One region of the Exiguobacterium sp. S22-S28 genome, then DNA from elsewhere that is predicted to be linked to it. Evidence: a T-box and tRNA genes for the amino acid it is inferred to sense, from the RefSeq annotation. Region 1 holds a T-box; the other regions hold tRNA genes.

Region 1 (10,620 bases):
CCTCTCCGGCGTCAAAACTATCACGGATGCCGTTTTTCGTCCGGAAAAATTCTTGACCCGCATGCAAAAACGGAATGCCTTGTCCGGTCAAAATAATCGCATTGGCCAACATTTGTCGCTTCCGCCGGATTTCATCCGTATCTTCCGGTCGTGACACGGACAATTTGTCCCAAATCGTCAAATCATCATGTGCTTCGACATAAGAAACGACTTGATTCGGTTCATCCGCAAATCCTTGAGAAGAGACGTTCCCGGCAATTCCGCGTTTGACTTCGTTCGTCCGATCAAAAGCTCCGCTGACGAATCCTCGGTCAGCCGGCGTCTGAACATCGCCTTTCAGACCATCGCGCAATCCGTTGTTAAAGTGGGCGATTCCCGGCATCTGCGGCACATTAAAGTAGTTGGCTTTTTGATCGACCGCCAGTGGCGTATCGAGATCCCACCCTTCACCGATGATCAAGATGGATGGATCAATCCGGTCAAGTGCATGACGGACTTGGTTCATCGTTTCGACATCATGTAATCCCATCAAATCGAACCGGAATCCGTCCAGATGATACTCTTTTGCCCAGTATGTTACGCAATCAAGAATGAATTTACGCATCATGAAGCGTTCTGATGCTGTATCGTTTCCACAAAAACTACCGTTTGAGAGTGTCCCGTCTGCCTCCTGCCGGTAAAAGTAGCCCGGAACGAATTGTCCGAGTGGTGCTGTTTCCGCGTCATAGACATGGTTAAAGACGACGTCCATCACCACACGGATGCCCCGATCATGTAACGCTTGAATCAAGGCTTTTAATTCCCGAATCCGCGCTGCCGGGTCATCCGGATTCGATGCATACGAACCTTCCGGCGCAAAATAATTGACGGGATCATATCCCCAGTTGTAATTATCCGGATCATTCGGTGCCGCCTCATTGACTGAACCAAAATCATAGATCGGGAGCAGTTGAACATGTGTCACCCCAAGATCCGTCAAATAATCAAGTCCTGTCAACCCTCCGGTCGGTGTTCGTGTCCCTGCTTCCGTCAATCCACGGAAAGTCCCCCGTTCAATGACCCCACTCGCCGGATGGCTCGTCGCGTCGCGTACATGTAACTCATAAATGACTGCCTCTTGTGACGAATGGAACAGTGGACGTTCTTCAATCCAACGATCCGGTTGAATGGCGGACGGATCGATTAAGGCTCCCCGCTTGCCGTTCGTTCCGACTGCTTTCGCATAGGGATCCACTGCTTCGACCTTTTGTCCGTTGATGCTGGCTTGAAACGTATAAAAGTAACCTTCATACACAGCACGATCGAGTTCGACAAGGAAAGTCCCCTGTTGATCTGACATCAATTCGAGTTCTTCGACTTTTCTTGCGCGCAAGGTCCGATACAATCGAATGACAACACGTTCTGCGGTCGGTGCCCACAAGCGGACGCGTATCGTCCGTTCATCAAACGTCGCTCCTAAATCCGATCCTCTATAAGCATACCGCTCGTCCAGTTCCTCTGGTGTGAGCGTCAACATATCTGCTGTTTGTTTCAAAGCCATGCACCCCTTTCATTTCATGGTTTTCATTATAACAAAATTTTAAACAGATGAACGATTCGACTGTCTGTCTTCGTTTTTCTTTTCCCAAAACTTCAATCCGAAGTCAAAGCATTTACGGACAAATATGCTAAAATGATTGTGGAACGAAAGGGGAGATTTACATGGCAGCAAAAGATAATTCATTCGACATCGTGTCACAGATCAACATCGAGGAAGTCAAAAATGCGATGCAGGTCGCTTTAAAGGAAATCACGAACCGCTTTGATTTCAAAGGTTCTAAGAGCGACATGAAATTGGAGAAAGAAGACTTGATTCTGATCTCAGATGACGATTTTAAACTCGATCAAGTCAAAGACGTCCTGACCGCTAAACTGATTAAGCGGGAAGTCCCGACGAAAAACCTACAGTATGAAAAAGTCGAGCAGGCAGCCGGAAACACGGTCCGTCAACGTGTCATTCTGAAAAGCGGAATCGACCGTGATGATGCTAAAAAAATCAACAATGCGGTCAAAGAATCCAAACTCAAAGTGAAGACGCAGATTCAAGACGATCAAATCCGGGTCACGGGAAAATCGCGCGATGACTTGCAACAAGTCATGCAAATCGTGCGTGAGTTGCCACTATCCGTCGACGTTCAGTTCATCAATTTCCGTTAAGCACAAAAAAATCCCTTTCTCCGACCGGAGTAAGGGATTTTTTTCATTCCTACTTATTATTGAGCGGTATAGCCGCCATCGAGTACAACTGCTTGTCCGGTTACACCGGCTGCTTTGTCACTCGCGAGGAAAATGGCGTAGTCGGCAATCTCTTTGACTTGAAGCAAACGATGTTGCGGTACTAATGGATAGATGACTTCTTCGAGTACCCGGTCGAGTGGTACATTCCGTGTTTCGGCAAGCGAAGACAACTGTTTTTGGACGAGCGGTGTATCCACATAGCCCGGGCAAATTGCATTGACGGTAATACCGGACGTCGCCCCTTCCAGAGCCGCGACTTTCGTCAAACCGATGACACCGTGTTTCGCACTGTTGTATGCAGCTTTCCCGGCAAATCCGATCAATCCGTTGATCGACGACATGTTTAAAATACGGCCGAAACCTTGTTTTTTCATGATTGGGAAAACATATTTTGTATACAGGAACGGTGCTCGTAACATGATGCTTTGGAGTAAATCGAATTTTTCAGTCGAGAACTCTTCAATGGGTGAGACGTGTTGCATACCGGCGTTGTTGATGACGATATCGATTCGTCCATAATGACTCATCGTCTGCTCGATACTTGACTGGATGGCTGCTTCACTCGTGACGTCCCCCGCCACTGCAAAAGCTTCAAATCCTTTACTTTGAAGTGTTTCCGCTGCTTGTTTTGCCGCATTTTCCTGCAAATCAACGATGACGACTTTCGCACCTTCTTGGGCAAACTCTTCCGCGATTTCAAGACCGATCCCACTTGCTGCTCCAGTGATCAATGCGACTTTTCCTTCCAATTGTTTCATCTTCATCTACTCCTCTTTACTCGTTTGTTTCTTTTACTGTACGCTTAGACAATGAATAATAAAAATGAATACTTGTTATGATAGATATAACAAAAAGGAATAGGAGTGAATCAGATGGATTTTCGTCAATTGGAATATTTTACGGAAGTCGCCCGCTTCAAAAGCTTCACCCGGGCTGCCGATCATCTCCATGTCACGCAACCGACACTCAGTAAAATGGTCCGTCATTTGGAGGAAGAACTTGAGATCGAACTATTTGATCGAAGCAAACGGCAGATCGTCTTAACGGATGCCGGTGAAACATTGCTTGCAGAAGGCGAAAAAATATTAAATCAACTTGCCGATCTGCCGTCTCATCTCTACGACGTCATGCATTTGACGAAGGGAACGATCCGAATCGGTATCCCACCTCTGATTGGTTCCTTGTTTTTCCCGCGTCTGCTTCGTCTGTTCCGTGAACGGTACCCGATGATTACGATGGAAATCACGGAAGCCGGTGGGCACGCACTTGAAAAGGCTGTCGTTGCCGGCGAAGTTGATTTGATTGCGACGGTCTTTCCGGCCGATGAACATTTAACGGTTTATCCTTTCATTGAAGAAGAATTACATCTGTTTTTACCGGAACATCATCCGTTCGCTGACCGGTCTTCAATTGCCTTGGAAGAAGTCGCTGACCTGCCTTTTGTTCTTTTTAATGAAACCTTCTCACTTCATGACGTCGTGTTACAAGCCTGTGGAACAGCCGGTTTCCAACCGACCGTCACCCATGTCAGTTCACAGTGGGACTTTCTATGTTTACTGGTCGCTGAAGGTAATGCCGTAACCGTTCTTCCGCGTTCTTTGGCCCAACAGATGACCATCAAAGGTGTTAAGACGATACCGCTCGACACCCGGGTGCCTTGGAAACTCGGTGTCGCCGTACCAACCGGACGTTATCAGTCTTACGTAACACGCGAGTGGATCCGATTCGTCCAAGAGATCTATTCTAAAAATGAATAACAAGTATAAAAACCATGTATTTGTAGCATGATTATTCTTCCTTTAAGATAAATTGTATCGTTCATAACAGAAAGGAAGTTATTACTCATGGCTACACACCTAAACAATCGACACGAAGTTGGACTTAAAAAATTAAACGAGTTCACAGATGTCAATTCGGCACAGTCGACTCACGAAAAAATCGCTGAATCATTAAAAGACATTGCACCCGCCGTCGGTGAATGGATCACGGATTTTGCTTACGGTGAAGTTTACAGCCGGAACGGACTTGTTAACCGCGACCGGGCGATCGTCACGATTGCTTCCCTTGTCACGCAAGGAACTGAACCGCAGCTTGCCCTTCATATCAATACCGGATTAACGGCTGGATTAACAGGCAACGAGATCGTTGAAGCCATCATGCACCTCGTTCCCTACACAGGATTCCCACGTGTCCTGAATGCACTCGAAGTCGCCAAAGTCGTTTTTGCCGAACGTGGCGTTATCGTTGATCCGGCTTAATTAAAAGAGGATGAGCCGCATGCGACGCAGGGTATACTCTTAGTACAAGGGAGCGATGCCATATGCAGTATGCACTCATCACGGATTTGCACAGTTCATTGTCCGATACCCGAGCTGTCCTAAAAGACATTCAGACGACCGCGCCACAAGCGGTCGTTTTTTCACTCGGTGATGTCCATGAGTGCCATGTCGGTAAAAAACGGGCAAAACGATATGTATTTGAAGAAATCGAACATGTCGTGACACTTGATCCGGATTTTTTGAAGCTGGTTTTTTTTGAAACCTTACTCGGAAATCAGGAAGAGCGGTTGTTTTCCTTGATTCCGGTCGGAGTGTCGCGTGTTCTCGACCAACTCCGCTTATCCGCTCGGACAAAACAACTGGCGTCTGCACGCTTCATCCACGGCGACCAATTGAAGTGGAGTTACGACTTAACGCCCGACACATCCGAGTATTCGGACCGGCTGTTGTTTTTTGGACACAGTCATGTTCGGGGATTGTTCAAAGATGGAAAACGATTGGTCGTCCATCCCGGTATCCCGATTTCAATCAAGCGTGGACGTTACGCGATCAACGTCGGACCCGTTCTCGTCGAACGTGAGTGGATGCTCTATGATACGACTGCCGAGACGATCACTTTCCATCGGGTCCGCTAACTAAACAACCCCCCGCCTCCATTCACTGTACCGTGAGGAGACGGGGGGTTCTGCGTTTTCGTATGTTTTTACAAGTAACGGACGAGTGACGCACGGACTAAATCGACTTGTGTGAACTCCGTTTTATCCGCAAACTGATTCACGACACGACGGACTTCACCTTGGCGACGGACGAAGCTTGTCGGCACCGGTGTTTTCCGGACGAGTTGCTCATACAACGTCGTCAATTGATGATCATCGATGACCGTCGTCATTTGATCGAGGAATAACAAGATATGCAGGCGGTTCAAGTAATCCCACGGCTTATCTTCCGAGCGGAACTCATTTCGTGCCAACCATTTCTTCAGACCAATCGCATCGATTTGGTTTAATGTTTCTTTTGTGCGTGGTGCTTTCCAAAGTGCCAACAGCTCACCTAATTTTTTACGTGTCTGTTTTTTCACCATAAAGAATTCGAAATTTCCTTTTGTTTCGAGTGCATCACCGCTGATCGGCGCAATTTGATCCGCTCCGGGTGCTGTAACGAAATCCAATACGAAATCGACCGATTCTCCCGGAAGCCATGCTGCGACTTTCCCGTGGAAGTCTGCAAGGAAGGCAACTGATGCTGACAAATCTTCCTCGTTCATTTGTGTAGAAGCGTGTTGCAACCGTTCCATTGTCTCTTTGTTCATATAATAACCCCATCTTTAATCTGATTTACTTACATTACATTTCTTCTGGAGCACCGACACCAAGCAGGCGTAATCCTTCCGTCAATACAATCGTAACCGATTTTACGAGTGCAAGGCGAGATTGTTTTTCTGCGTCGTCTTCTAAAACACGGACTTGTCCGTAATATTTGTTGAAACTTTGTGCTAAGTCCAGCACGTACCGGCTGATGATCGAAGGCTCGCGGCGTGTAAACGCACGGTCAATCACGGTCGAGAATTGATTCAGCATCGACACGACGCCCCATGAGTAATCGTCCGCACTTCCGGCAAACGCTGAACCGTCGTATTCACCTTTACGCAATAATGAATTTGCCCGTGCATTCGTATATTGGACGTACGGACCCGTTTCTCCTTCAAACTTCAGCATTTGTTCGAGATCAAATTCAATGTTGTTCATCCGCTCATTTTTCAAATCATGGAAGATGACTGCACCGACACCGACTTCACGTGCCGTCTGCTCCGCATTCGCCAGGTTAGGATTTTTCTCGGCAATGTTCTGTTTTGCAACATTGATCGCATCTTGAAGGACTTCTTCTAAGAGAACGATCCGGCCTTTACGTGTCGACATCTTTTTGCCGTCTTTCATGATCAGACCAAACGGTACATGGTGCATACCGTCGACATTTTCAAAGCCAAGTTTTTTCAAGACCGCAAACAATTGCTTGAAGTGCAACGCTTGTTCACCGCCGACAACATAAAAGGCTTGCTCGAAACCGTATGTCTCAAGACGATACACGGCAGCCGCCAAATCACGTGTCGCATACAACGTCGCTCCGTCTTTTTTCTTGATCAAGGCAGGAGGCATTCCTTCTGCTTCGAGATCGACGACCATCGCACCTTCCGACTCGACCAGCAACTCTTTTTCTTCGAGCAGATCGATGACGTGTTGCATCTTGTCATTGTAGAATGCTTCCCCGTTCAAGCTGTCGAAGCTGACACCCAGCATTTCATACACACGGTTGAATTCAACGAGCGATACTTCGCGGAACCATGTCCAAAGTGCCGTCGCCTGCTCGTCACCCTGTTCCAGTTTTTTGAACCAAGCACGACCTTCATCTTCCAAGCCCGGGTTTTCTTCCGCCTCTTCATGGAAACGAACGTACAGTTTGAGTAATTCTTTGATCGGCTCAGCACGGACATCTTCTTCCTTGCCCCACATGTTGTAAGCAACCATCAACTTGCCGAACTGTGTACCCCAGTCTCCGAGATGATTGATGCCGACGACTTCGTAACCTTTTTTCCGTGAAATCTGGTTCAATGCGTTTCCGATAACCGTTGAACGGAGGTGACCCATCGAAAACGGCTTCGCGATGTTCGGTGATGAGAAGTCGGTGACGATCGTTTTTCCGGTCGGCTCACTTGAGCCGTATGCCTGTTGTTCGTCTAACACACGTTTGATGATCTCACGCGAAACGACTTCCCGGTTTAAGAAGACGTTAACATACGGTCCAGCCGCCTGAACGTTTGAAAAAAGTGGATTATCGATTTTTTCAGCCAGTTCCGTCGCAATCATCATCGGTGCTTTCCGGAATGCTTTCGCGAGTTGGAAACAAGGGAAGGCTAAATCTCCGTGGTCCTCATGTTTCGGTTGTTCGATCAGTTGTTCAATCTCTTGCTGCGACAAAGCATCACCGATCACACCGTGCAATACTTCCGCATATTGTTGCTTATAACTCATATTATTCCCTCCAACAGTTTATTTTTTCCAATAAAAAACGCCCTTTGCGCAACGCGCAAAGAGACGGAATGACCGCGGTACCACTCTTCTTGGTGTCGACGGTTCGACACCCACTTTAACTGGGGATAACGGGGGACCCCCGGCTACGCCTGATCAGGTTGATTCGGATAGCATCTCGGAAGTGCGTTTCACGGTTTTTCAATCTATTCAGGCTTCCACCATTCCCTGATTCGCTGGTCGATCAAATGATCCCGTTACTTTCTTCGTCATTGATTGTTTGATATCTTCCACATTATACGCAATCTGCTTCATTCTCTCAACCTTATTTTTTTGTCAATCGCTCATCATAATTTCCACAAAACGGGTATAAGTTAGGGAAGGACTGTTAAAGGAGGGGACGCATTATGGTCTACTATCAAAAAGTGGCACGGACGAGTTGGCTTGTGTTGTGTCTCGTTGCCGGTCTGTTCACCTTTGCTTTACTCGCACGTCCGACTCTGATCGACTTTCCACTTTCATTTGGTAATGCCATCTATCTTCTGGCACTCATCATTTTATTCCAATTCGATAACGTTCGTCGTGGCGGGATCTATTATACGTTTCAAGAAGGCATCATCTTGTTTATCTTTCTCAACTACGGTTTGTTGCCGTCGATTCTGCTCAGTCAAATCGGCATCATCATCTTTCAAATTTTTTCTCATAAAAAAGAAATCCGCCTCAAACGATTTTTATACTTGTATCCGATCAACGTCTTATTTGATTTATTTTATCTCGCCTGTCCCTCACTCGTTTACTTGGCGCTCGGTGGACCCATCGGTACCGGATTCACGTACTCGGAAGCGATCATTCCTTTTTTAGGATATTTGACGGCGGTCATGCTCGTCTCTTACGTGCAGTGCCGTTTCGTCAATCGTGTCTTGTATCTGAAATACGATTGGATCCGTCTTGTCCGCCTTCAGACACTGGTTTACGGGACGAGTATGCTGTGTGCGTTTCTCGGCATCTGGTTTTATGATGAGAATCCGCTCATCGCCGCTTCCGTCTCGGCCCTGATCTTACTTTTGTTCAAACGGTTGCTTCAACAACGGGGCGTGACGATTGAAGCCAATGAAAATGCCAAACGGTTTGATGATGCGAAAGAACACCTCTTGATCTCACGTTTCGAACGCGAGACGATCGACTCGTTATTGATTGATTTGCCCCACCTGATTGACTTCTCGGAAGGCTGGATTTCGATTCAACAGCAACGGAAACAACTCATCTATAATATTCGGACGAAGACGGTCATCGATGTCCTACCCTTGTTTCATTCATTATCCGCTGAGCAACTTCAGACGCCCATCCTCCACGGTCTCCGGTTTGATTGGGGGAAAGACATTCAAATCGATTTACCGGTCGATCGGCATTCGATGCTCGCCATTCCCTCGATCACGAATGAAGACGTCGATGTATCGATTGTGCTGTTCCATCAAACAGCTGATGCCTACGATGAGGCAAAGGCGGATGAGTTGTCACGTTTACTCCGGATTTTTTGCCGTTCGTTGCATCGTTCCCAGGAAACGCATCAACTCTATGCCGAAAGTCGAACCGATGCGTTGACGGAACTGTCCAATAGCCGTGCTTTTTATGAAGAAGGAGCCTATCAATTCAACTCCGACCGTTATCCGTTGTCGATCGTCCTGTTCGATATCGATCATTTTAAGCATGTCAATGACACGTATGGTCATAAAGTCGGCGATCTCGTCCTTCGTGAACTCGGACGCCGTATCCGGTCCTTGCAGCAAACACGGCAAGATGTGTTTGCCGCCCGTTACGGTGGAGAGGAGTTTGTCCTCTTGCTCCGCCAGTGTCCGCAGAACCAAGCGATTGATTTCGCAGAGACGATTCGTCATGCTGTTTTGGACCGCCCTTTTTTGGTCGACGGACACCGCTTATCGATCACAATCAGTCTCGGTGTCGATACCGTCGAACATCCGGGTGAACGGACCTTTGAAGAGTCGCTTCGTCAAGCCGATCATGCCCTTTATGTCGGCGGCAAACATAACGGTCGAAACTGTACCGCCCATTACGCTAACCTTTGAAAGGTCGTGACTACTTTGTCCATTATTGAAATCGAACACATCATCCCGATGCTGAAATCACCTCGGACCATCCGGATTTACCGCCCGACGGAACTGTCAGCCGAAGAAGCACTTCCTGTCATCTATATGCACGACGGGCAAAATGTGTTCAGCGGCGAAACCGCGTCCTTCGGAAAAGGCTGGGAAGTCCATCATGCGTTACATGCGGTCAAGTTGCATGCGATGATTGTCGCCATCGACAGTCCGGACGACGGAATGGATCGATATGACGAATATGCTCCTTGGACGGATGAAGCTCTGCTCATGCGCACTGCCTATCCTTCCCACCGGACAACGATTGGTGGAAACGGCAAGCTGTATATGGACTGGATCGTCCACGAATTAAAACCGCACATCGATACACATTACGCGACGATCCCGACCGACACGACCATGATCGGGAGTTCGATGGGCGGCGTGATTTCACTTTATGGATTGTTCGCCTATCCTGAAATCATCACACGCGTCGCCGCCTTGTCGACCGCCGGCTGGGCCAACTTCTCCTCCTTACTGGAGTTCATCGAACGTAGTCCCCGTCTATCAGAACAGCATCGTTGCTACATGGATGTCGGCACAAAAGAAGTCAGTGGACCGATGACCGAAAATGATTATTTGCACACGAATGATGTGCTCGCCAAAGCGGTACAGAAAAAAGTCGACAGCGCGACCTATACTGTCATTCCAAACGCCGTTCACCACGAAACGGAATGGGCCAAACGGATGCCGGATATTCTCCGTTTCTTGTTTTCGTCCTAAAAAACAGGCTGACCGCATTCCCCGTGAGGATGCCGTCAGCCTGTTTTGATTGGTTGTGTTTACTTGACGAGTGCTTCCGCCTGTTCTTTAACATAACGATTCCGCGGATGCTCACGGCATTCGTCTGAACAAGACCGCATCACTTTCGGTTCGCAGTCCTCG
Region 2 (10,620 bases), on a different contig from region 1:
TTGTTGTGTTCATTACATGGCACGTTTGGGAAACTCGGATTGCGGCAGCAATGGGAACGGCAGTCGACGCGAGTATGATGCAAAATATCGTCGATAACGGATTCATGCTGGCGTTTTACATCGTCGGGATTTTGGCAACGACGTTCCACCTGGCGAACGGACTTTGGACGTTCTGTATCACATGGGGAATCACACAATCACCCGCTTCCCAAAAAGCGATGTCGTATGTGGCAGCCCTCGTATTCATCGGATTATCGTTTGTAGGCGTACGCTCGATCTTAACGTTTGCAGGCGTGTTGTAAGGAAAGGGGAACTAACAACATGGCGAATAAAAATCTTGTCATCATCGGTGGAGGACTCGCCGGTTTGATGGCTACGATAAAAGCAGCAGAGCAAGGCGTACCGGTTAAACTGTTTTCACTCGTGCCGGTTAAACGTTCACACTCCGTTTGTGCACAGGGTGGGATTAACGGGGCCGTCAACACGAAAGGGGAAGGTGATTCACCTTACCAACATTTGGACGATACGGTATACGGGGGCGATTTCTTAGCCAACCAACCACCGGTCCAAAAGATGACGGAAGCAGCACCAAAAATCATCCACATGTTTGACCGGATGGGCGTCATGTTCAACCGGACACCGGAAGGGTTACTCGATTTCCGCCGTTTCGGCGGAACGTTACACCACCGGACAGCATATGCCGGTGCTACGACAGGGCAACAATTGTTGTACGCTCTTGACGAACAAGTCCGTAAGTTTGAAGCGCAAGGTTTGGTAGAAAAGTATGAAGGATGGGAATTCCTTCGTGCAATCATTGATGAAGAAGGTATTTGTCGTGGTGCGGTATGTCAGAATCTGCGTTCGATGGAAATCGAAGCGTTCGCAGCTGACTCAGTAATTTTAGCAACAGGTGGACCGGGTGTCATCTTCGGAAAATCGACGAACTCGGTCATCAATACAGGACAGGCGGCAGCAGCGGTTTACCGTCAAGGTGCTGTCTATGCGAACGGGGAGTTCATCCAAATCCACCCGACAGCGATTCCAGGGGACGACAAACTTCGTCTCATGAGCGAATCAGCGCGTGGTGAAGGTGGTCGTGTCTGGACATATAAAGACGGAAAACCATGGTATTTCCTTGAAGAAAAGTACCCGGCATACGGAAATCTTGTACCGCGTGATATCGCGACGCGCGAAATTTTTGATGTTTGTGTTAATCAGAAGCTCGGCGTCAACGGGGAAAACATGGTTTATCTCGATCTGTCGCATAAGGACGCAAAAGAACTCGACGTCAAACTCGGCGGGATTCTTGAAATCTATGAAAAATTCGTCGGGGATGATCCGCGGAAAGTTCCGATGAAAATCTTCCCGGCAGTTCATTACTCAATGGGTGGATTATGGGTCGACTACGATCAGATGACGAACATTCCAGGATTGTTCGCTTCCGGCGAATGTGATTACTCGATGCACGGTGGAAACCGTCTCGGAGCCAACTCGTTATTGTCCGCCGTATATGGCGGAATGGTTGCGGGACCAGCCGCAATTGCTTATATGAACGATCTCGATCAATCTGTCCATGAAATGCCGGAAGAGGTCGTGGAAGCGCATAAGATTGCAGAAATTAACCGTTTCAACGATATTCTTGCAATGGAAGGTACGGAAAATGCGTACCAAATCCACCGTGAACTCGGGGAAGTCATGACGGATAACGTCACGGTCGTTCGTTACAATGACAAACTCGAGCAAACGCTTGAGAAAATCCATGAACTGCGTGATCGATTCACGCGGATTTCAGCGACGGATACAGCACGTTGGAGCAACCAAGGCGCATCATTTATTCGTCAACTCGATCATATGCTGGATCTCGCGGAAGCCATTACGCTCGGAGCCTTAAAACGGGACGAGAGTCGTGGGGCTCATTATAAACCGGACTTCCCGGAGCGTGATGACGAGCGTTTCTTGAAAACAACGATGGCCCGCTATACGGACGGTCATCCGGAAATTTATTATGAAGAAGTCGATACATCACTGATTCCACCGCGTAAACGCGACTACAGCAAGAAGTCGAAGAAAGAGGTGAAAGCATAATGGCGACACCACTCGAACAGAAAACGAACCAGAAACCAGTTCAATTCATCGTCCAACGTCAGGACGGACCGGACGGGAAAGCATATGATGAAGCGTTTGAAGTACCTTACCGTCCCAATATGAACGTCATTTCAGCTTTAATGGAGATTCGCCGGAATCCGGTCAACGCGGCCGGAGAAAAAACGACGCCAATCAACTGGGACATGGGATGTCTCGAAGAAGTTTGCGGCGCGTGTTCAATGGTCATCAACGGAACGCCCCGTCAATCCTGTACGGCGCTTGTTGATAAGCTGGAGCAACCGATTCGTCTTCAACCGATGCAGACGTTCCCAATCGTCCGTGACCTTCAAGTCGACCGTCAACGGATGTTTGATGCTTTGAAAAAAGTCAAAGCTTGGGTACCGATTGACGGAACGTATGACTTAGGTCCAGGACCCCGTATGCCGGAAAACAAACGCCAATGGGCATACGAACTATCGAAATGTATGACATGTGGTGTTTGTCTCGAAGCATGTCCAAACGTCAATGACCGGTCGAACTTCATCGGACCGGCATCCATTTCACAAGTCCGTCTCTTTAACTCGCATCCAACAGGTGCGTTCCACAAAGAAGATCGTCTTGAAGCATTGATGGAAGACGGTGGAATCATGCAGTGCGGGAACGCGCAAAACTGTGTCGAAGTGTGTCCGAAAGGGATTCCATTGACGACATCGATCGCAGCAATGAACCGTCAAACGACACTCCACTCATTCAAGAAGTTCTTCGGCAGTGACGAAGGACGTACGGGAGAAGCAGTCAGTAGTTAATCAATAGGAAATCGTAAAATTAAAGAAGGGGCCTTGCTCCTTCTTTTTATATTTTCAGAGGAGGAAATTTCGTGCGTGTACCTAGTTATATTAATGATCTCGATCAATGGTTGGAACAGATGAAACACGGCACACGACTCGATGTCGCCGTTCGATTTGCGGAAACCGATGCGTACGGACATATGAACAATCGTGTCCCGTTCGTCTATTTCGAGGATGTCCGGACATTGATGCTCGAAGAGACAGGGTATTCACTTGCCGATGACGGGATTGTCGTCGTCGCGGATGCCCAATGCAATTACATCCGACAAGTCTATCCACGAGCCCGTCTTGCGGTCTATGCGTACCCGGTTCAAGTGGGAACAGCTTCCTGTGATGTTCACTATGCGGCATTTAGTGAAAACGAGGAATTGATGTTCACCGGTCGGACCTCGATGGTCCAAATTGATCGTTCCGGGAATGCGTTTGCTTGGAATGAAGCGTATAAAAATTCCTTGCAGAATCGATTCGAATCCGTTATCATTTGATAATGAGTTCACATATTCGAAAACGACTCACTAGTACGTTATTAGTGGAGGGAGATTTCTTAATCATGGAAAAAACATTCAAAGTCATCGCGGATTCAGGCATTCATGCTCGTCCGGCAACACAACTCGTCAACACAGCTTCTAAATTCCAATCAGACATCAACTTGGAATACAACGGAAAGACTGTTAACCTCAAGTCGATCATGGGTGTTCTTTCACTCGGAATCGCAAAAGATTCAGACATCAAAATCGTTGCAAACGGTGACGATGCTTCTGAAGCAATCACGACTCTTTCAGATATGCTGACAAGCGAAGGTCTTGCTCAGTAATCCTTTATCGTACATTCTTGGACGCCGGTCTTGCACCGTCGTCCTTTTTTGTTACCATATGAGATGAGAGGAAAGTGAGGGGTAATCGTGAACAGATCAATTGGAGTATTGGATTCTGGGGTAGGTGGATTAACCGTCGCACGCGAATTGATGCGTCAGCTGCCCCATGAACAAATCATATATGTCGGGGATACGTTACGTTGTCCGTACGGGCCACGACCGGAAGAAGAAATTCGTCAATTCACTTGGGAAATGATTGATTATTTGGTCGCGCAGGATGTGAAATTGATTGTCATCGCCTGTAATACGGCAACGGCAGTCGTCTTAAAGGAAGCGCGTCAAAAATTATCGATCCCAATCATCGGTGTCATCGATCCGGGAGCTCGTGCTGCAGTTAAAGTCACACGGTCGAAACGAATCGGTGTCATCGGTACGAAAATGACGATTGAAAGTAATTCGTATGAAAAAGCTTTGCGTCACGTCGAAGGGCAGGTCGTCGTTGAATCCCTTGCCTGTCCGCCGTTCGTTCCGCTTGTCGAATCATCACAGACGAGTGGTTCATACGTCGAGCGTGTCGTTGTCAACACGCTGAAGCCATTGCTGGACTATGATATGGATACCTTAATTTTAGGATGTACTCATTATCCGTTGCTTGCGGAAGTGATTGGACGAGTCATTGGACCCGATGTCCAACTGATTTCTTCCGGAGATGAGACGGCACTCGAAGTCAGTGCCTTGCTCGATTACAACGGAATTACAGCAGATCTTGATAATGTCCCGGAGCATGTCTACCATGCGACTGGTGATACGCGATCTTTTGAACGGATCGCCAGTGACTGGTTAAATCAATCTGTTCAGGCGAAAAGGTTAGTGTTAGGAACGGAGGAAGAAAAATGCGTCTAGATCAAAGAAAACCGTCTGAGATGCGGACGATCCGCTTTGAAACGGAAGTTAATAAACATGCGGAAGGGTCCGTCCTGATCTCAATTGGCGATACCCGTGTCCTTTGTACGGCGACGGTTGAAGAAAAAGTTCCGCCGTTTTTACGCGGGAAACGTCAAGGATGGATTAATGCGGAGTACGCGATGCTGCCACGCGCAACGGCGCAACGGACAGGTCGGGAAGCGGTCCGCGGAAAACAAACCGGACGGACGATGGAGATTCAGCGTCTGATCAGTCGGGCATTACGATCGGTCGTCAACTTGGAAAAGTTGGGCGAACGGACGGTCTGGATTGACTGCGACGTGTTGCAGGCGGATGGCGGGACACGAACGGCTGCAATCACGGGTGGTTTTTTAGCACTCGTCTTAGCAGTCGACGGACTGATTCAAAGCGGGAAGTTAACGGATACACCAATCAAGGAAGGCATCGCGGCAGTTTCGGTCGGTAAAGTCGGGACGGATTTGTTGCTTGATCTTTGTTATGAAGAAGATGCTGCGGCAGACGTCGATTTGAATCTTGTCATGACATCGTCCGGTAAAATTGTTGAACTTCAGGCAACGGGTGAAGAAGCGACGTTTTCTCGTCTTGAAATGCTCGATATGCTCGAACTTGGGGAAAAGGGTATTGAAGAACTCCTTCATGAGGCCGAGCAGGCACTTGGCGCTTCATGGTGGTATGTCGGAGAAGAGGTGGAGCACCGATGAAAATTATCGTCGCGACTAGAAATCCTGGTAAAGTAAACGAATTCAAGGAGATGCTTGGACGACTCGGATATGATGTCGAATCCTTACTCGACTACGAAACGGCTCCGGAGACGGATGAGACCGGTTCGACATTTGAAGAAAATGCCGAATTGAAATCAAGAGAGGCGGCAGCTTATTTTGGTCATGCCGTGCTGTCGGATGACTCCGGTCTTGAAGTAGATGCTTTGGACGGAGCACCGGGTGTCTACTCCGCCCGATTTGCAGGTGAGGAAAAATCAGACGAAGCGAATAACGCATTGTTGCTGGAAAAACTGGCCGGCGTACCCACAGAAAAACGGACTGCCCGTTTTGTCTGCGCCTTGTCTCTTGCGAAACCGTCCGGTGAAACGTTAACCGTACGCGGAACGATGGAAGGGGCAATCGGTTTTGAACGGCAGGGAACAAACGGCTTTGGTTACGATCCGTTGTTTATCATCCCGTCCTTGAATCAGACGGCAGCTGAGTTAACGAAAAGTGAAAAAGCGTCCATCAGTCATCGGGGACAGGCATTACGAAAACTTGAATTGGCATTGACTACTTTTTTAGGAGAGTGATCAGAGATGAAAGCATTAATCGTAAGTGATAGCCATGGACTTGATCAAGAGTTGCTGACGATTTTTAATCGCCATCAGGATGTCGATATCGCTTTTCACTGCGGCGACTCTCAATTGACAGGAAGTGCGGAATCATTATATCCCTATCGTGTTGTCAAAGGGAACTGTGACTACGGAAATGATTTTTCGGACGAAGTGATGGAAGAGTTTGGAACATTTCGGATTTTATGTGTGCACGGTCACCGACAAGATGTTAAATACAGTCTCGATCAGTTGATTCATCATGCCGATCAAAAAAATGCCGCAATCGTTTTATACGGTCATTCCCATGTCGCGAAGGCAGAACAGCGTGACGGGAAATTATTCATCAATCCGGGATCAATCCGGATGCCCCGTCACCGTCCGGAAAAGACGTATGCCGTCTTAACGTTAGAGGACGGACAGTTCACAGTCGATTTTTATGATTTGACCGGTGAGACGATCAATGCCTTACATCTTGACGGAACACTTTAAAAAATAGTTTTTACTAATGTGATTGACACGAAAGAATTGTTTTAGTATAGTTTATTCGTGTTGACACGTCTCAATAGCTCAGCTGGATAGAGCAACGCCCTTCTAAGGCGTCGGTCGGGGGTTCGAATCCCTCTTGGGACACTATAATTAAAATAGAGACTTTCCTTATGAGGAAGGTCTCTTTTTTTTATCCTTTTATTCAGGTATACTTAAGGTATCATGAACTTGAAAGGGATGATGAAGATGATGAAACGAATGAGTGGAATCCTGTTGCTGACCGTTGCTTTAGCGGGATGTAGCGAGGTTACGGATACTGTGGATAATGCGAAACAGCAAGTGACGGATGTGAAAAATAGTGTCGATTATGCAGGTCAGCTGCAGGACATCGCCCAAGATACTTCAAAAGTGACATCTGAATTATCGGCAAAACTGGATCAAGCGGCCACGGAAGCACGTGATTCAGCGAATCCGGAGCAAGCACTCGATCAGCAAATCGAAAAACTTCAAACTGATGGAACCGTTCAGCAGTTGAATGAAGAATTAAATCAAATTGATGAGCGTCTGGCGAGTTTAGAGAGTCCGCCGGCAGAATTGAAGAATCTCAGTGAAAAACTCGAACAATACGTCAATCAATCCGAAGACATTACGCGTTTACTAGAAGCCGATGTCTCGTTAGATACACTGAACAAGATGGGCATCGAGCAGGCAGGCCAGTTGCAAGAAGCGATTACAAACTGGACGTCTTTGCTTGATCCGTTCACGAAATAAGAACGTCAGACAGGAAAAAGGTGGAATGATCGTGGGACAGTCACGTTGGATGGAACAACCGTTAATGGATGAACAAAAACGTCTTGCCGCATTGAGTCAGGCAGAATTAAATGTTCTCCTAAACCAGCTTCAAACCATGACGTCGGAAGATGATATCTTATATCTTCTCTATACGATCCAAGGTGCTTTTTTAGCAAGGGAAGACGGAATCGAAGTCTATTCAAGCATCGTTGACCCTTTTCTTGGATTGGATGGCGTCGAGCAGGTATTGGCGATTTTTATGTATGAAAAGGGAGAACGGTATGCATTTGATCTTGCTCTGCGAACAGCATCCCCTTATTTGCCATACGGGTTAGCTTTAAAGTTAGAAGAAGTGACCGTATCACGCTCACGTACAACGCGTAATGCCCAGCACACGGATGATGCGTCATATTTACAATGGGAAGAAAAACCTGCAGCAACACTTACGGAGCAGGAGTGGATCGAACTTTACCGCACCGGAACGCTGAACGAACAATTTCGATTCTTGGCACAAACGGACTTGCGGGTACATCCTATATTAATGCACTACATCGTCAACGATTACTTGACGGGCCGGGATGTGAGGAATCCAAGTGCTCTTGTCATTCACCGATTACTTCCTCAACTGACGGATTCGGCGCACGTCTTTCCAATCGATGTGTCGATCCAGTCGCTGGATGTTCATGTTTTATTTCATCGTCCGGAACAGCTTGAGTTGTATCTGGCAAAGCAGGCAACACAACTACACCGATTTGCCGACAGCGCGTTCGACTTGAAGCGAATGGATCCGTTTAAGGCGCTTTTGATCATGACGTGGTATCAAATCGTTTACTTGGAGGAGACGGTGGAACAGGATGAATCGGCCGATGAGTGGCTGCATGCCGTCGAAGAATTGGCGGATTTCGACTTTTCATCTGTCGTACCGCCGGAATCTTTAAGTGAACAGGCGCAAAAGATTTATCGTGCTGTCCATTTGGTGCTGCCGGAAGGAAAACTGTACGAACAAGCACTCCTTCAGTAATTGAAGGCGATTGCCTCGTTCAACAGTGGTAATCCTCAGAAAGATTGTGCTATAATGTGACTTGTTGTACACACATGTACGCTAATTGACATTTTTGGAGGGACTCAGCATGACTGCAAAATGGGAAAAACAATCAGGTAGCCTCGGCGTTCTCACGTATGAAGCGCCTGCTGAAGCATTTGATAAAGCGGTAGACCAAGCGTTCAAAAAAGTCGTTAAGACATTGAACACACCAGGTTTCCGTAAAGGAAAAATGCCACGCGCAATGTTTAACAAAATGTACGGCGAAGAAGCACTTTATCAAGATGCACTTGATATCTTGTATCAAGACACAATCGAAGGTGCTGTCGTCGAATCAGGAATCGAGCCAATCGCGCTTGATAACATCGACGTCGAAACACTCGAAAAAGGAAAACCAGTTGAGTTCAAAATCACATTCGTGATTGAGCCGGACGCAACACTCGGTGAGTACAAAGGTCTTGAGTATACAGCAGTCGAAACAGACGTTACAGACGAAGATGTCGATGCTGAACTCAAAACAATGCAAGAACGCGGTGCAGAGCTCGTCGTTAAAGAAGACGGCGCGATCGAAAATGGCGATACAGTCGTATTCGACTTCGCAGGTTTCGATGGTGAAAACCAATTCGACGGTGGTACTGCAGAAAACTATTCACTCGTCATCGGTTCTGGAAACTTCATCCCAGGATTTGAAGAGCAGATGGTTGGTCTTAAATCAGGCGAACAAAAAGACATCGACGTAACATTCCCAGAAGAGTACCATGAAGCATCACTCGCTGGAAAACCAGTCGTATTCAAAGTAACAATCCACGAAGTCAAAGCTCAGGAACTTCCTGAATTGACGGATGAGTTTGCTAAAGAAATGGACGAAGAAGTTTCTTCTCTTGACGAGTTGAAAACAAAAATCCGTACACGTCTTGAAAACACACGTAAACAAGAAGCTGATTCTTCTATGCGTGATGAGTTGGTTGAAGCAGCGACGAAAAACGCGACAGTGGATCTTCCAGAAGTTATGGTTGAAAACGAAGTGGAGCGTATGGTCCAAGAATTCACACAACGTATTCAGTCACAAGGAATTGACCTTAACATGTACTTCCAGTTAACTGGAACGACTGAAGAGGCAATGCGCACTGAAATGAAAGAACAAGCAGAAGAGCGTGTTAAAGCGCGTCTTGTTCTTAAACAAATCGTTGCAGACGAAAAAATCGAAGTAACAGAAGAAGAAGCGCAAGCTGAACTTCAATCGATGTCTGAACTCTACAACATTCCTGCTGACCAACTCGAAACGATGCTTGCTCCACAAGGCGGACTTGATACACTTAAAGGTGATCTTCAGTTCCGTAAAGCAATCGACGTTCTCGTTGACAACGCAAAAGCAAAATAAGCAAACCAACCGAACAAGTCGACTTCAAGGCCAATTTCTGGTCTTGAAGTCGATTTTTTTGTACGATAGGTCAAACAAGGACAAACTAAATTATGATTTTTAAATCAAACTGTAAAACGCTCATCCAAGATTTGAAAGAGTTTCCTTGTTCATGCTACAATCATAAATAGTAAAACGTGAGAATAGATGCGAAACGGATCTATACAACTTCCACGTTAAAGGGGTGGACCTTTATGTTTAAATTTAACGAAGAAAAAGGTCAGCTGAAATGTTCTTTCTGCGGAAAGACACAAGAACAAGTGCGCAAACTTGTTGCTGGACCTGGCGTTTACATTTGCGATGAATGTATCGAACTCTGCAACGAAATCGTTGAAGAAGAGCTTGGTACAGAAGAAGAAGTCGAATTAAAAAATGTACCGAAACCGCATGAAATCCGTGCGACTTTAAATGACTATGTCATCGGGCAGGAAAAAGCGAAAAAATCGTTGTCTGTCGCGATGTATAATCATTATAAACGGATCAATGCAGGTGGTCGTGCGGATGATGTCGAGTTATCGAAATCGAACATCGTCATGATCGGACCAACTGGTAGTGGTAAAACGCTTCTTGCACAAACGATGGCTCGTATTCTGAATGTTCCGTTCGCAATTGCGGATGCAACAAGTTTGACAGAAGCTGGTTATGTTGGGGAAGATGTTGAAAATATTCTCTTGAAATTGATTCAAGCTGCTGATTATGATGTGGAAAAAGCAGAAAAAGGCATTATCTATATCGATGAGATTGATAAGATTGCCCGTAAATCTGAGAACCCGTCCATCACACGTGATGTGTCTGGGGAAGGGGTGCAACAAGCCCTTCTAAAAATCTTGGAAGGTACTGTGGCAAGTGTTCCGCCACAAGGTGGACGTA
Region 3 (10,620 bases), on a different contig from region 1:
TTTTTGTCGTTTATGAAGACCTGAAGAAGACAAATCTGCAAATTCGGATGCTGTATCTCGATGCCCGTAACGAAGTGCTTGTCCGCCGGTACAAAGAATCCCGCCGTTCGCACCCGCTTGCTCCGACGGCGTCACCGCTGATCGGAATTGAGCGGGAACGGACATTGCTCGAAGGATTCCGTGATAAAGCCCAGTTGTTGATGGATACGAGTGATATCAAGCCGCTCGTCTTAAAAGAACGGATTTTAAAAGAGTTTACGGCCGGCGAACGGATTCCGTTCACCGTCAACGTGATGTCGTTTGGATTTAAGCATGGTCTGCCGCTCGATGCAGATCTTGTGTTTGACCTGCGTTTCCTGCCAAATCCGTTTTACATTCCGGAACTTCGTCCGAAGACCGGACTTGATCTCGAAGTCTCGTCATATGTCATGCAATGGCCGGAAGCGAAGCTGTTTTACAAAAAGCTCGTCGATCTGCTCGAATTCCTGATTCCGCAGTATGAGCGGGAAGGAAAATCGCAACTCGTCATTGCGCTTGGCTGTACAGGCGGAAAACACCGTTCGATTACATTTGCGGAAGCGATCAGCAAAGAGTTCAAGAACCAATACCATGTCGTGACGAACCACCGGGATTATGTCCATGCGAAGGAGGAAAAGTGATGAAATGGGAACGAAAAGTCGTCGCCATCGGCGGAGGAACGGGCCTATCGACTCTTTTGCGCGGACTCAAACACTATCCGCTTGATATCACGGCCATCGTTACGGTCGCCGACGACGGGGGCAGTTCGGGTCGTCTGCGGACGGAATTCAATATGTTGCCGCCGGGCGATATCCGAAACGTCATCGTCTCGCTCTCGAAGTCCGAGACGTTGATGGACCGGATCATGCAGTACCGGTTTGAGACGGGAGAAGGGTTGCATGGTCACTCGCTCGGTAACTTGATGCTGACGGCTGCGACCCAGCTTTGTAACGGTTCGTTCGTCGAAGCGATTGGTGTCATGGGACAGCTCTTGAATGCGGAAGGGAAAGTCTATCCGGCGACGGAGCGGACGATTACGTTATGTGCCGAGTTTGAGGACGGATCGATCGTTAAAGGCGAGTCCCTGATTCCGAAAGTCGGCAAAGTCATCGAGCGGATTTTCCTCGAAGAAGAAAACGTCCGTCCGGTTCCGGAAGCGATTCAAGCGATTCTCGACGCCGATGTCATCGTCCTTGGACCGGGCAGTCTTTATACGAGTATCATTCCGAACGTCTTAATCGAAGAAATCCGGGATGCAATCAAACAAGCTCTGGCACCGGTCGTCTATATTTGCAATGTCATGACCCAACCGGGAGAAACGACGGCGTTCACAGCAAACGATCACTTGAATGTCCTCGAACGATTCCTCGGCAAAGGCGTGATTGATACGATCATCGTTAATAACGAATCAATCGATGTCAGCTATCTCCGTAAGTATCAAAAGGATCATGCCGACATCGTGACATATGATGAATCAAGTTTTGAAGAAGCAGGAATTGAAGTGCTCGCGGACGATATCGTCGATTATAACCATCACTTCATCCGCCACGATTCAGATGCGGTGGCAAGTTTGGTCATGCGAAAGGTGCTGTCGATCCGTCGAGTCCGTCAATTCGAAGGAGAGGAGGAACTGACGTGAGTTTTGCATCGGAAGTCAAAAAAGAACTAACCCAGATCGCGATCACCGATCATGAGATGAAGGCGGAGCTTGCTGCTTTAGCACGCATGAACGGAGCGATTTCGTTTGGTCTCGGACGCGGATTGACGCTTGATATCTCAACGGAAAATGCGTCGATTGCCCGCCGGATCTACTCATTGCTCAAACGTGCTTACGCGGTCCATCTGGATTTATTGGTCCGAAAGAAAATGCGCCTGAAGAAAAATAATGTCTACATCGTCCGTGTCAAACAACAAGCGGATAAAATTCTGCAGGATCTCGGGATTTTAGGCGAAGGGTTTACGATGATCCGATCAATCAGTGATTCGATTCTGCACGATGAACGCCGTGCCCGCGCCTATCTGCGCGGTGCCTTTTTAGCCGGCGGATCGTTAAATAATCCGGCAACTTCGTCGTATCATCTTGAAATCTTCAGTCTGTATGAAGAACACAATGCAGCATTACGAAGCCTGACGAATCAATTTGATTTAAATGCGAAAGCGATCGAGCGGAAAAAAGGGCATATTCTTTACATTAAAGAGAGTGAGAAGATTTCTGATTTTCTTAAACTCGTCGGAGCGACATACTCGATGTTGCGGTTCGAAGATGTCCGGATTTTAAAAGATATGCGGAATTCGGTCAACCGACTCGTCAACTGCGAGACGGCGAATCTCAACAAGACGGTCGGAGCCGCGCTGCGCCAGGTCGAGAACATCAAGTTTCTTGAACGAACGGTCGGACTTGATGTTTTGCCGGACAAACTGAAAGAAATCGCCGTTTTGCGTGTGACCCATCAAGACGTGACATTACAAGAGTTAGGTGAGATGGTTGAAAGTGGTTCCATCTCAAAATCCGGGATCAATCATCGATTGCGCAAGATTGATCAAATCGCGGATAAAATCCGTAACGGAGAGTCGATGACGGGGGCTCTGTAGGGAGTCACTTGCGAGATGAAGCATAGTCTACTATAATATATAGTCGGTGCAACTAAATGTTCGAATTAAGGAGTTTTTGAAATGGCTAATGAGAAAAAACGTATTTCGCTGACAGTAGACGCGAAGTTTGATGAAGTCTTGACGAAAAAAGCAAAAACGATTGGTGTACCCAAAAGTACGCTCGTCGCATTTGCAACATCGTTATTCTTGAAACAGTTACAAGCGGAAGAAGAACTTTCACCGCATGCGAACGGAATTTACACATTGATTCGCGAAAACCACGATATCGTTTCTGATATCACAGATTTGATCGACTAATGAATCAGGACCTCTGTCCGCGTCTGTTTCGAGAGAAGAGACGCAAGGGACAGAGGTCTTTTTTTGACGGCACAAAAAAACCGCCTTCGCAATCAGCGAAGACGGATGAATGAAAATTATGCACGTTCCATGACACGGTCGATTAAACCGTAATCGGCTGCTGCTTGAGCAGACATGAAGTTATCGCGCTCTGTATCACGCTCGATGACTTCAAGGGGTTGTCCTGTGTTTTCAGCCATGATTTTGTTAAGGTGTTCACGCATTTTGATGATGCGTTCTGCATGGATTTTGATATCCGATGCTTGACCTTGTGTACCACCGAGTGGTTGATGGATCATGATTTCAGCGTTCGGAAGCGCAAAACGTTTTCCTTTAGCGCCGGCTTGAAGCAAGAACGCACCCATTGAAGCAGCCATTCCGATACAAATCGTTGAAACTTGTGGTTTGATGAAGTTCATCGTATCGTAAATCGCCATTCCCGCTGTGATTGAACCACCCGGGCTGTTGATGTAAAGCGAAATTTCCTTATCTGGATCTTCCGCTGCTAGGAACAGCAACTGGGCAACGACTGAGTTGGCGACGTTGTCGTCAATCGCGCTCCCGAGAAGGATGATGCGGTCTTTCAGTAAACGCGAGTAGATATCGTAAGCACGTTCCCCGCGGTTGGTTTGTTCGATGACTGTTGGAATTAACATAGTCTTTGCCTCCTTATGGTTGGTATGTAACTCATATTCGACTTGTCCTTATCATAATCCTTTGGTCAATATTGGTCAAAAGATACGCTGTAGGTTTTATGTATTTTTCCTGAAACGGATGTCACTAAACATATCAGTATAGAAAAAAGGCAACACCGATAACGGCATTGCCTGTAGATTCAAGTATGGTACACCCGGAGAGATTTGAACTCCCGACACCTGGTACCGGAAACCAGTGCTCTATCCCCTGAGCTACGGGTGCATGTTTTTACTGAACAATTAATAGTATACCGACATTTTTTCAGGAAAGCAATACTAGATTGTGAAAATTCTTGTTTTTTTACAGATGGCTTGAATCCGGATAAGAACGCACCGGTCGATTATACTAGGAACAGGTACCGATTAAGTCTGAGAGATGGAAGGTGAAGGGATGGAACAGAAGCAGGAACAGACACAGCGTCTCGTCATGTCAGCGTCGCATTTGTTTCAACTGGCGGTCCTTGAAGAATCACGGACGGAGCTTGAGGAACATCTCTATCGAATCATTCGACGCGCCACGCCGTACAAACATAATGGAAGAAAAACGATTCATCCGGATCTTGAGCAGGTGGCGGACCGGATCGAGTCGTTTGAAGCCGATCTTCTGAAGCAAATACGTTTAGAATCGGTCAGACAGGAAATAAGATATATGGCGGAACAACTCATCATGTACTTAGATGCGGATGGATTACTCAGAACGACGGATGCACAACTTGCCACTAGTTTAAAAAGTGAAGCCACGCTGATCAAGCAGGCCCGGCAACTTCTTCAACGATGCGAGCCGACCGGTATCGCGGCACGTTCGGAGACGGAGTGTCGGCTGTTGCATGCCATGGAGCTCGAAGACACCGAACTGATGGACCGAATGGGAGAACTCGCGGACGGCCTGTCACTTCAACACGTCTTAGACCGGATTGACGATGAGGAAGAACGGCGACGCATCAAACAACAGATCAATCGGTTGCCGAAGACTCCGCTGTTACCGGAAACGAATACCGTTACGATGCCGGAAGCGGAAGTTCGGATGATTGAAGGTCAACTTCAAGTGGAGTGGTATGATTTACCGCTCGACGCAGCGTGGACGAATCTAGAAGAAGCAAAACCTTTTTTAAACGCCTACGAACGGCGACGTGTCACGTTACAGGCGATCTTAGATGCCATCATGAAACGGCAGGCGAGATGGTTTCAAGGCGAACTTCATCTTGAACCGCTCACGAAAAAGGAAATCGCGGAACAAACCGGACATCATCCGTCGACGGTTGGTCGGGCGATTGCGCACAAAACGGTTCGGACGATCCACGGGACACTCGGTCTCGAAAACTTTTTTGTCTCCCGCACGAAGGACGGGACGTCGAGTTTTTTGATCAAGGTCCGGATCGCGCAACTGATTCGGGAAACGGTGACACCGTTGTCGGATCAGCAAATTACAGAGCGTCTGGAAGCGGACGGCATCCGTGTCGCACGACGGACGGTCGCGAAGTACCGGGCGAGTCTTGACTTGACCCGGTCCGATATTTTGAAGCAACGAGAGGCGAAAGACTGATGCAAACAAAAGAACACAAGACCTTAACACTGTATTCACGTCCGGGTTGTACGCTATGTGAGGAAGCCGCCGTCTTACTTGATTTCGTACTGGATGAATTTCCCGATTGGACGTTCGAAGAAATCAACATTGAAGAAGATGCAGCGCTCAGCTTACGGTTTTTATATGAAATTCCAGTCGTCATGCATCAGTCTGAAATTTGGAGTTATGGCAAATTTGAGACAGATACACTAAGAAACCGCTTACTTGAAAAAAGTTAAAGGGCGAGGCTTGAAACCTCGAACGCAGGCTGTTATAGTGAGGGTGTACCAAGTGGGACAAGATACGACACGCGGGACGTAAAGTGTCCAGCAACTTGAGAGGAGCGGGAATACATGATTCGGCAGTTAGTACAGATCCAAAAACGAATCGTGCCTGATCTGATCGAAGAAATGCAGACACGTTACGACATACTTCATTATGTCCGGCTCATGCAGCCGATTGGCCGACGGACACTTGCGACAAGCCTTGGCTTGACGGAACGGGTGTTACGCCGGGAAGTGGACTTCCTAAAAGAGCAGGGATTGCTCGAAGTGGCGACACAGGGAATGTCTTTAACGGATGAAGGACGGACCGTTTTACGGAGTATGCACAGCGTGATGGCAGAACTGGCCGGTATTTCCGATATGGCAAAAGCCTTGAAGGAAAAACTAGGCGTACGGGATGTCGTCATCGTACCGGGTGACTCGGATCAGACATTTTGGGTACAACGCGATATGGGACGTGCGACCGTCGCACGTTTGAAACGAGAACTTTCTTCATCTGTACACAACACGATTGCAGTCACGGGAGGAACGACGATGGCTTCCGTCGCGGCGATGATGTCGCCCGATAAGGAAAATCGTCCGATGACCTTTGTACCGGCACGTGGCGGTTTAGGCGAAACACTGGAATTACAAGCGAACACAGTCTGCTCACGGATGGCGTCTCGTGCACAAAGTGATTATCACTTGTTGCACATCCCGGACATGGTCAGTAAGGAAACGTTTGTCAAGATGGTGGAAGAGCCGAGCATAAAAAATGTGTTACAAATGATTAGAGATGCGTCAATCGTGGTACATGGAATTGGTGAGGCAAAAACGATGGCAAAACGTCGTCGTGCTTCAACGGAGTTACTGGAACAGCTCGAAACCGAGCACGCAGTCGCGGAAGCGTTTGGATATTACTTCGATCGGGACGGAAAAATCGTGCACCGGGTGAAGACGGTAGGTCTTCAACTCGACGACTTGAAACAAGTCGAACACGTCATCGTCGTCGCGGGCGGAAATTCCAAAGCAGAAGCCATCAATGCGTATGTCAAACAGTCCCCGGACATCATCCTCATTACGGATGAAGGGGCAGCAACAACGATTTTGAAAGGGTAGCCCCCTTTTGAATAATAGATAACTCGCTTTACATTAAAAGGAGGAAAATTATCATGGCAGTAAAAGTTGGTATTAATGGATTTGGACGTATCGGACGTTTGGCACTTCGTCAAATTCTTCAGTTTGACGGAATCGAAGTAGTCGCAATCAATGACCTTACAGACACTAAAATGCTTGCACACCTCTTGAAATATGATACGACTCAAGGTCGTTTCGACGGCGAAGTTGAAGTACACGATGGTTACTTCCTCGTCAACGGTAAAGAAATCAAAACACTTGCTAACCGCAACCCAGAAGAACTCCCATGGGGCGAGCTCGGTGTTGACATCGTTCTCGAATGTACTGGTTTCTTCACAGACAAAGAAAAAGCTGAGCTTCACTTGAAAGCTGGAGCTAAAAAAGTCGTTATCTCAGCACCTGCTACTGGCGACATGAAAACAGTTGTCTTCAACACGAACCACGAAATCCTTGACGGAACTGAAACAGTTATCTCTGGTGCTTCATGTACTACGAACTGTCTCGCGCCTATGGCTAAAGTTCTTCAAGATCAGTACGGAATCGTTGAAGGTCTCATGACAACAATCCACGCTTACACTGGCGACCAAAACACACTCGACGCTCCACACCCTAAAGGTGACTTCCGTCGTGCACGTGCAGCGGCAGCTAACATCGTTCCTAACTCAACTGGTGCTGCTAAAGCAATCGGTCTCGTACTTCCAGAACTTCAAGGTAAACTTGACGGATCTGCACAACGTGTACCAGTCGCTACAGGTTCACTCACTGAGCTCACAACAGTTCTTGAGAAAAAAGTAACAGTTGAAGAAGTTAACGCAGCGATGAAAGCAGCAGCTAACGAATCTTACGGTTACACTGAAGACGAAATCGTTTCTTCTGACATCGTTGGTATCTCTTACGGATCACTCTTCGATGCAACACAAACGAAAGTCGTTACAGTCGGCGACAAACAACTCGTTAAAACAGTTGCTTGGTACGACAACGAAATGTCTTACACTAGCCAGCTCATTCGCACACTCAAACACTTCGCAGAAATCGCTAAGTAATTCGAGCAATTAAATAGCAATTGAATAAGAGCGGAAACGATACAGTCTCCGCTCTTATTGCGGAAAAAAGTCTGGAGGGGCGCATTAGCCCCTCACTATACGTATGAGACGGAGGACGAATGTATGAATAAGAAATCAATTCGCGATATCGATGTAAAAGGAAAACGCGTGTTTACACGTGTGGACTTCAACGTACCGCTAGAAGACGGCAAAATCACAGATGATACACGCATCCGTGCTGCCCTTCCGACAATCAAACACTTGGTTGACGGTGGAGCCAAAGTCATTCTCGCAAGCCACATGGGACGTCCAAAAGGCGAGAAGAACCCTGAATTCTCACTTGCACCAGTCGTAGCACGCCTCAGCGAACTGCTTGGTAAAGAAATCAAGCTCGTTGAAGAAGCATACGGTCCGGTCGCTGAAGAAGCGGTCAGCAAGCTTGAAGAAGGCGATGTCATCGTTCTTGAAAATGTTCGTTTCTACCCAGGCGAAACGAAAAACGACCCTGAACTCGCAGAAGGTTTTGCGAAACTTGCAGACGTTTTCGTCAACGACGCATTTGGTGCAGCTCACCGTGCGCACGCTTCTACAGAAGGAATCGCCCATCATGTCGAGACTGCTGTAGCAGGATTGTTGATCGAAAAAGAACTTCAAGTTCTCGGTAAAGCTCTCTCAAACCCGGATCGTCCGTTTACAGCGATCATCGGTGGTTCGAAAGTCGCTGACAAAATCGGCGTCATCGATCACTTGCTTGATATCGTCGACACGTTGATCATCGGCGGAGGATTATCTTATACATTCCTCAAAGCTCAAGGTTATGAAGTCGGTACGTCACTTCTTGAAGTCGACAAAATCGAACAGGCGAAGGAATTCATGAAAAAAGCAGAAGACAAAGGTGTGAAGTTCTTGATGCCGGTTGACTGTGTCATCACGAAGGAATTCGGCGAAGAAACATATGTTGGACCACGCGACATCGACAGTATCCCAGCGGATCACATGTCACTCGATATCGGTCCAAAAACGGTAGAACTGTATGCAGAAGCAATCAAGGCTTCGAAACTCGTTGTCTGGAACGGACCAATGGGTGTGTTCGAACTTGATAAATATGCAAACGGAACAAAAGGTGTCGCTCAAGCATTAGCTGACAGCGATGCATACTCGATCATCGGTGGTGGAGATTCTGCTGCAGCGGCTGAGAAGTTTGGTCTTGCAGATAAAATGAGTCACATTTCAACGGGTGGCGGCGCAAGCCTCGAGTTCATGGAAGGAAAAGCTCTTCCAGGTGTCGAAGCGCTTAACGACAAGTAATCTAAAGTTCACAAGGGAGTGTTTTCAATGCGTAAACCAATTATCGCAGGTAACTGGAAAATGAATCTTACCCTCAAGGATGCTGTGGCATTCGCTGAGGAAGTCAAAGGAACTGTACCCGTTTCTTCGAAAGTCGACGCGGCTGTCTGTGCACCGTCTGTATTCCTTGCACACTTGACAGAAGCGACAGCTGGAACGGACCTGAAAATCGGCGCTCAAAACATGTACGACCAAGAGAGCGGCGCATTCACAGGTGAAATCAGTCCAGTGATGCTCAAAGAACTTGGCGTAACATACGTCGTCCTCGGTCACTCAGAACGTCGTGAGTATTTCGGAGAAACAGATGCGTTCATCAACAGCAAAACGAAAAAAGCATTTGAACATGGTATCGTGCCAATCGTTTGTGTCGGTGAAACACTCGAAGAACGCGAAGGCGGAAAATTCGAATCAGTGATCCGTGAGCAAACAACAAACAGCTTGAAAGGCTTAACAGTTGATCAAGTCAAAAACCTTGTTGTCGCGTATGAGCCTGTCTGGGCAATCGGAACAGGAAAATCAGCAACAGAACAAGATGCACAAGATTCTTGTAAATTCGTTCGCGATGTCATCGCAGCTGAATTCGGTACGGAAGCTGCAGAAGCAGTCCGCATCCAGTACGGCGGCAGTGTCAAACCGGACAACATCAAAGAATACATGGCTCAACCTGACATCGACGGTGCTTTAGTTGGTGGCGCAAGTCTTGAGACAGGATCGTTCCTCAAACTGTTGGAGGCGATTTAAATGAAAAAACGTCCAGTCGCACTGATCATCCTTGATGGTTTCGGTATGCGTGACGAGGAGTTCGGAAATGCTGTCACGGCAGCAAACAAACCGAACTTCGACCGTTACTGGGGACACTACCCCCATACATTGTTGAATGCGCAAGGAGAATACGTTGGTTTGCCTGAAGGACAAATGGGGAACTCAGAAGTGGGTCATTTGAACATCGGAGCAGGTCGCGTCGTCTATCAATCGCTATCCCGAATCAACAATGCCATTAAGGATCGCTCGTTCTTCTCGCGTCAAGCGATGAACGATGCGGCAGGTCACGTGAAGAAATACGGTTCAGCCCTTCATATCTTCGGTTTGGTCTCTGACGGTGGGATCCACAGTCACATCAACCACTTGTATGCGGTGCTTGAATTCGCGAAACTTCACGAAATCGAAAAAGTCTATCTCCATGCCTTCACGGATGGCCGCGATTGTGATCCACAATCAGGAGCCGGTTTCCTCCGTGATGCACAAGCGAAGATGGACGAGTTAAACGTCGGTCAATTCGCAAGTGTCTCTGGTCGTTATTATGCGATGGACCGCGACAACCGCTGGGAACGCGTCAAGAAAGTCTATGACGTCATCACGTTCGCAGACGGTCCGACAACAAAAGACCCAATCGCGATGGTCGAAGCTTCGTACAAAACAGACGTTACAGATGAGTTCATTGAACCAACGGTAGTCGTGCAGGAAGACGGTACTCCAGTAGCACCGATCCACGATAACGATGCGATCATGTTCTTCAACTATCGTCCGGACCGTGCGATTCAGCTCGCCAAGACGTATAAAGAAAAAACAGGCTTCACCGGTTTTGAATTGCCGGACAACGCACC

Evidence for each region. A T-box is a leader RNA that pairs with one kind of tRNA and senses whether it is charged. The one in region 1 lies ahead of argS (arginine--tRNA ligase), so its partner is inferred to be a tRNA-Arg.
Region 2: it has a tRNA-Arg gene. The T-box ahead of argS (arginine--tRNA ligase) is inferred to sense a tRNA for this amino acid. The anticodon was not compared.
Region 3: it has a tRNA-Arg gene. The T-box ahead of argS (arginine--tRNA ligase) is inferred to sense a tRNA for this amino acid. The anticodon was not compared.

What each region holds. Positions count from the first base shown of each region.
Region 1 covers NZ_JBHFFC010000031.1:51,572-62,191, forward strand. The annotation lists gene pulA (type I pullulanase) at 1-1,540, opposite strand, end outside; gene ACHA8N_RS14735 (YajQ family cyclic di-GMP-binding protein) at 1,702-2,196, shown strand; gene ACHA8N_RS14740 (3-hydroxybutyrate dehydrogenase) at 2,253-3,035, opposite strand; gene ACHA8N_RS14745 (LysR family transcriptional regulator) at 3,150-4,034, shown strand; gene ACHA8N_RS14750 (carboxymuconolactone decarboxylase family protein) at 4,122-4,535, shown strand; gene ACHA8N_RS14755 (metallophosphoesterase family protein) at 4,598-5,191, shown strand; gene ACHA8N_RS14760 (hypothetical protein) at 5,260-5,865, opposite strand; gene argS (arginine--tRNA ligase) at 5,900-7,582, opposite strand; T-box leader at 7,639-7,861, opposite strand; gene ACHA8N_RS14770 (GGDEF domain-containing protein) at 7,987-9,663, shown strand; gene ACHA8N_RS14775 (alpha/beta hydrolase) at 9,670-10,458, shown strand; gene trhO (oxygen-dependent tRNA uridine(34) hydroxylase TrhO) at 10,518-10,620, opposite strand, start outside.
Region 2 covers NZ_JBHFFC010000029.1:100,654-111,273, forward strand. The annotation lists gene ACHA8N_RS12255 (succinate dehydrogenase cytochrome b558 subunit) at 1-302, shown strand, start outside; gene sdhA (succinate dehydrogenase flavoprotein subunit) at 322-2,085, shown strand; gene sdhB (succinate dehydrogenase iron-sulfur subunit) at 2,085-2,891, shown strand; gene ACHA8N_RS12270 (acyl-CoA thioesterase) at 2,963-3,418, shown strand; gene ACHA8N_RS12275 (phosphocarrier protein HPr) at 3,484-3,747, shown strand; gene racE (glutamate racemase) at 3,835-4,650, shown strand; gene rph (ribonuclease PH) at 4,641-5,393, shown strand; gene ACHA8N_RS12290 (XTP/dITP diphosphatase) at 5,390-5,986, shown strand; gene ACHA8N_RS12295 (metallophosphoesterase family protein) at 5,993-6,499, shown strand; tRNA gene ACHA8N_RS12300 (tRNA-Arg) at 6,567-6,640, shown strand; gene ACHA8N_RS12305 (hypothetical protein) at 6,743-7,267, shown strand; gene ACHA8N_RS12310 (hypothetical protein) at 7,293-8,309, shown strand; gene tig (trigger factor) at 8,419-9,711, shown strand; gene clpX (ATP-dependent protease ATP-binding subunit ClpX) at 9,945-10,620, shown strand, end outside.
Region 3 covers NZ_JBHFFC010000030.1:113,613-124,232, reverse strand. The annotation lists gene rapZ (RNase adapter RapZ) at 1-659, shown strand, start outside; gene ACHA8N_RS13540 (gluconeogenesis factor YvcK family protein) at 659-1,657, shown strand; gene whiA (DNA-binding protein WhiA) at 1,654-2,610, shown strand; gene ACHA8N_RS13530 (hypothetical protein) at 2,692-2,928, shown strand; partial or broken gene clpP (ATP-dependent Clp endopeptidase proteolytic subunit ClpP) at 3,045-3,632, opposite strand; tRNA gene ACHA8N_RS13520 (tRNA-Arg) at 3,810-3,885, opposite strand; gene ACHA8N_RS13515 (RNA polymerase factor sigma-54) at 4,054-5,205, shown strand; gene ACHA8N_RS13510 (glutaredoxin family protein) at 5,205-5,465, shown strand; gene ACHA8N_RS13505 (sugar-binding transcriptional regulator) at 5,580-6,608, shown strand; gene gap (type I glyceraldehyde-3-phosphate dehydrogenase) at 6,662-7,669, shown strand; gene ACHA8N_RS13495 (phosphoglycerate kinase) at 7,793-8,977, shown strand; gene tpiA (triose-phosphate isomerase) at 9,005-9,757, shown strand; gene gpmI (2,3-bisphosphoglycerate-independent phosphoglycerate mutase) at 9,758-10,620, shown strand, end outside.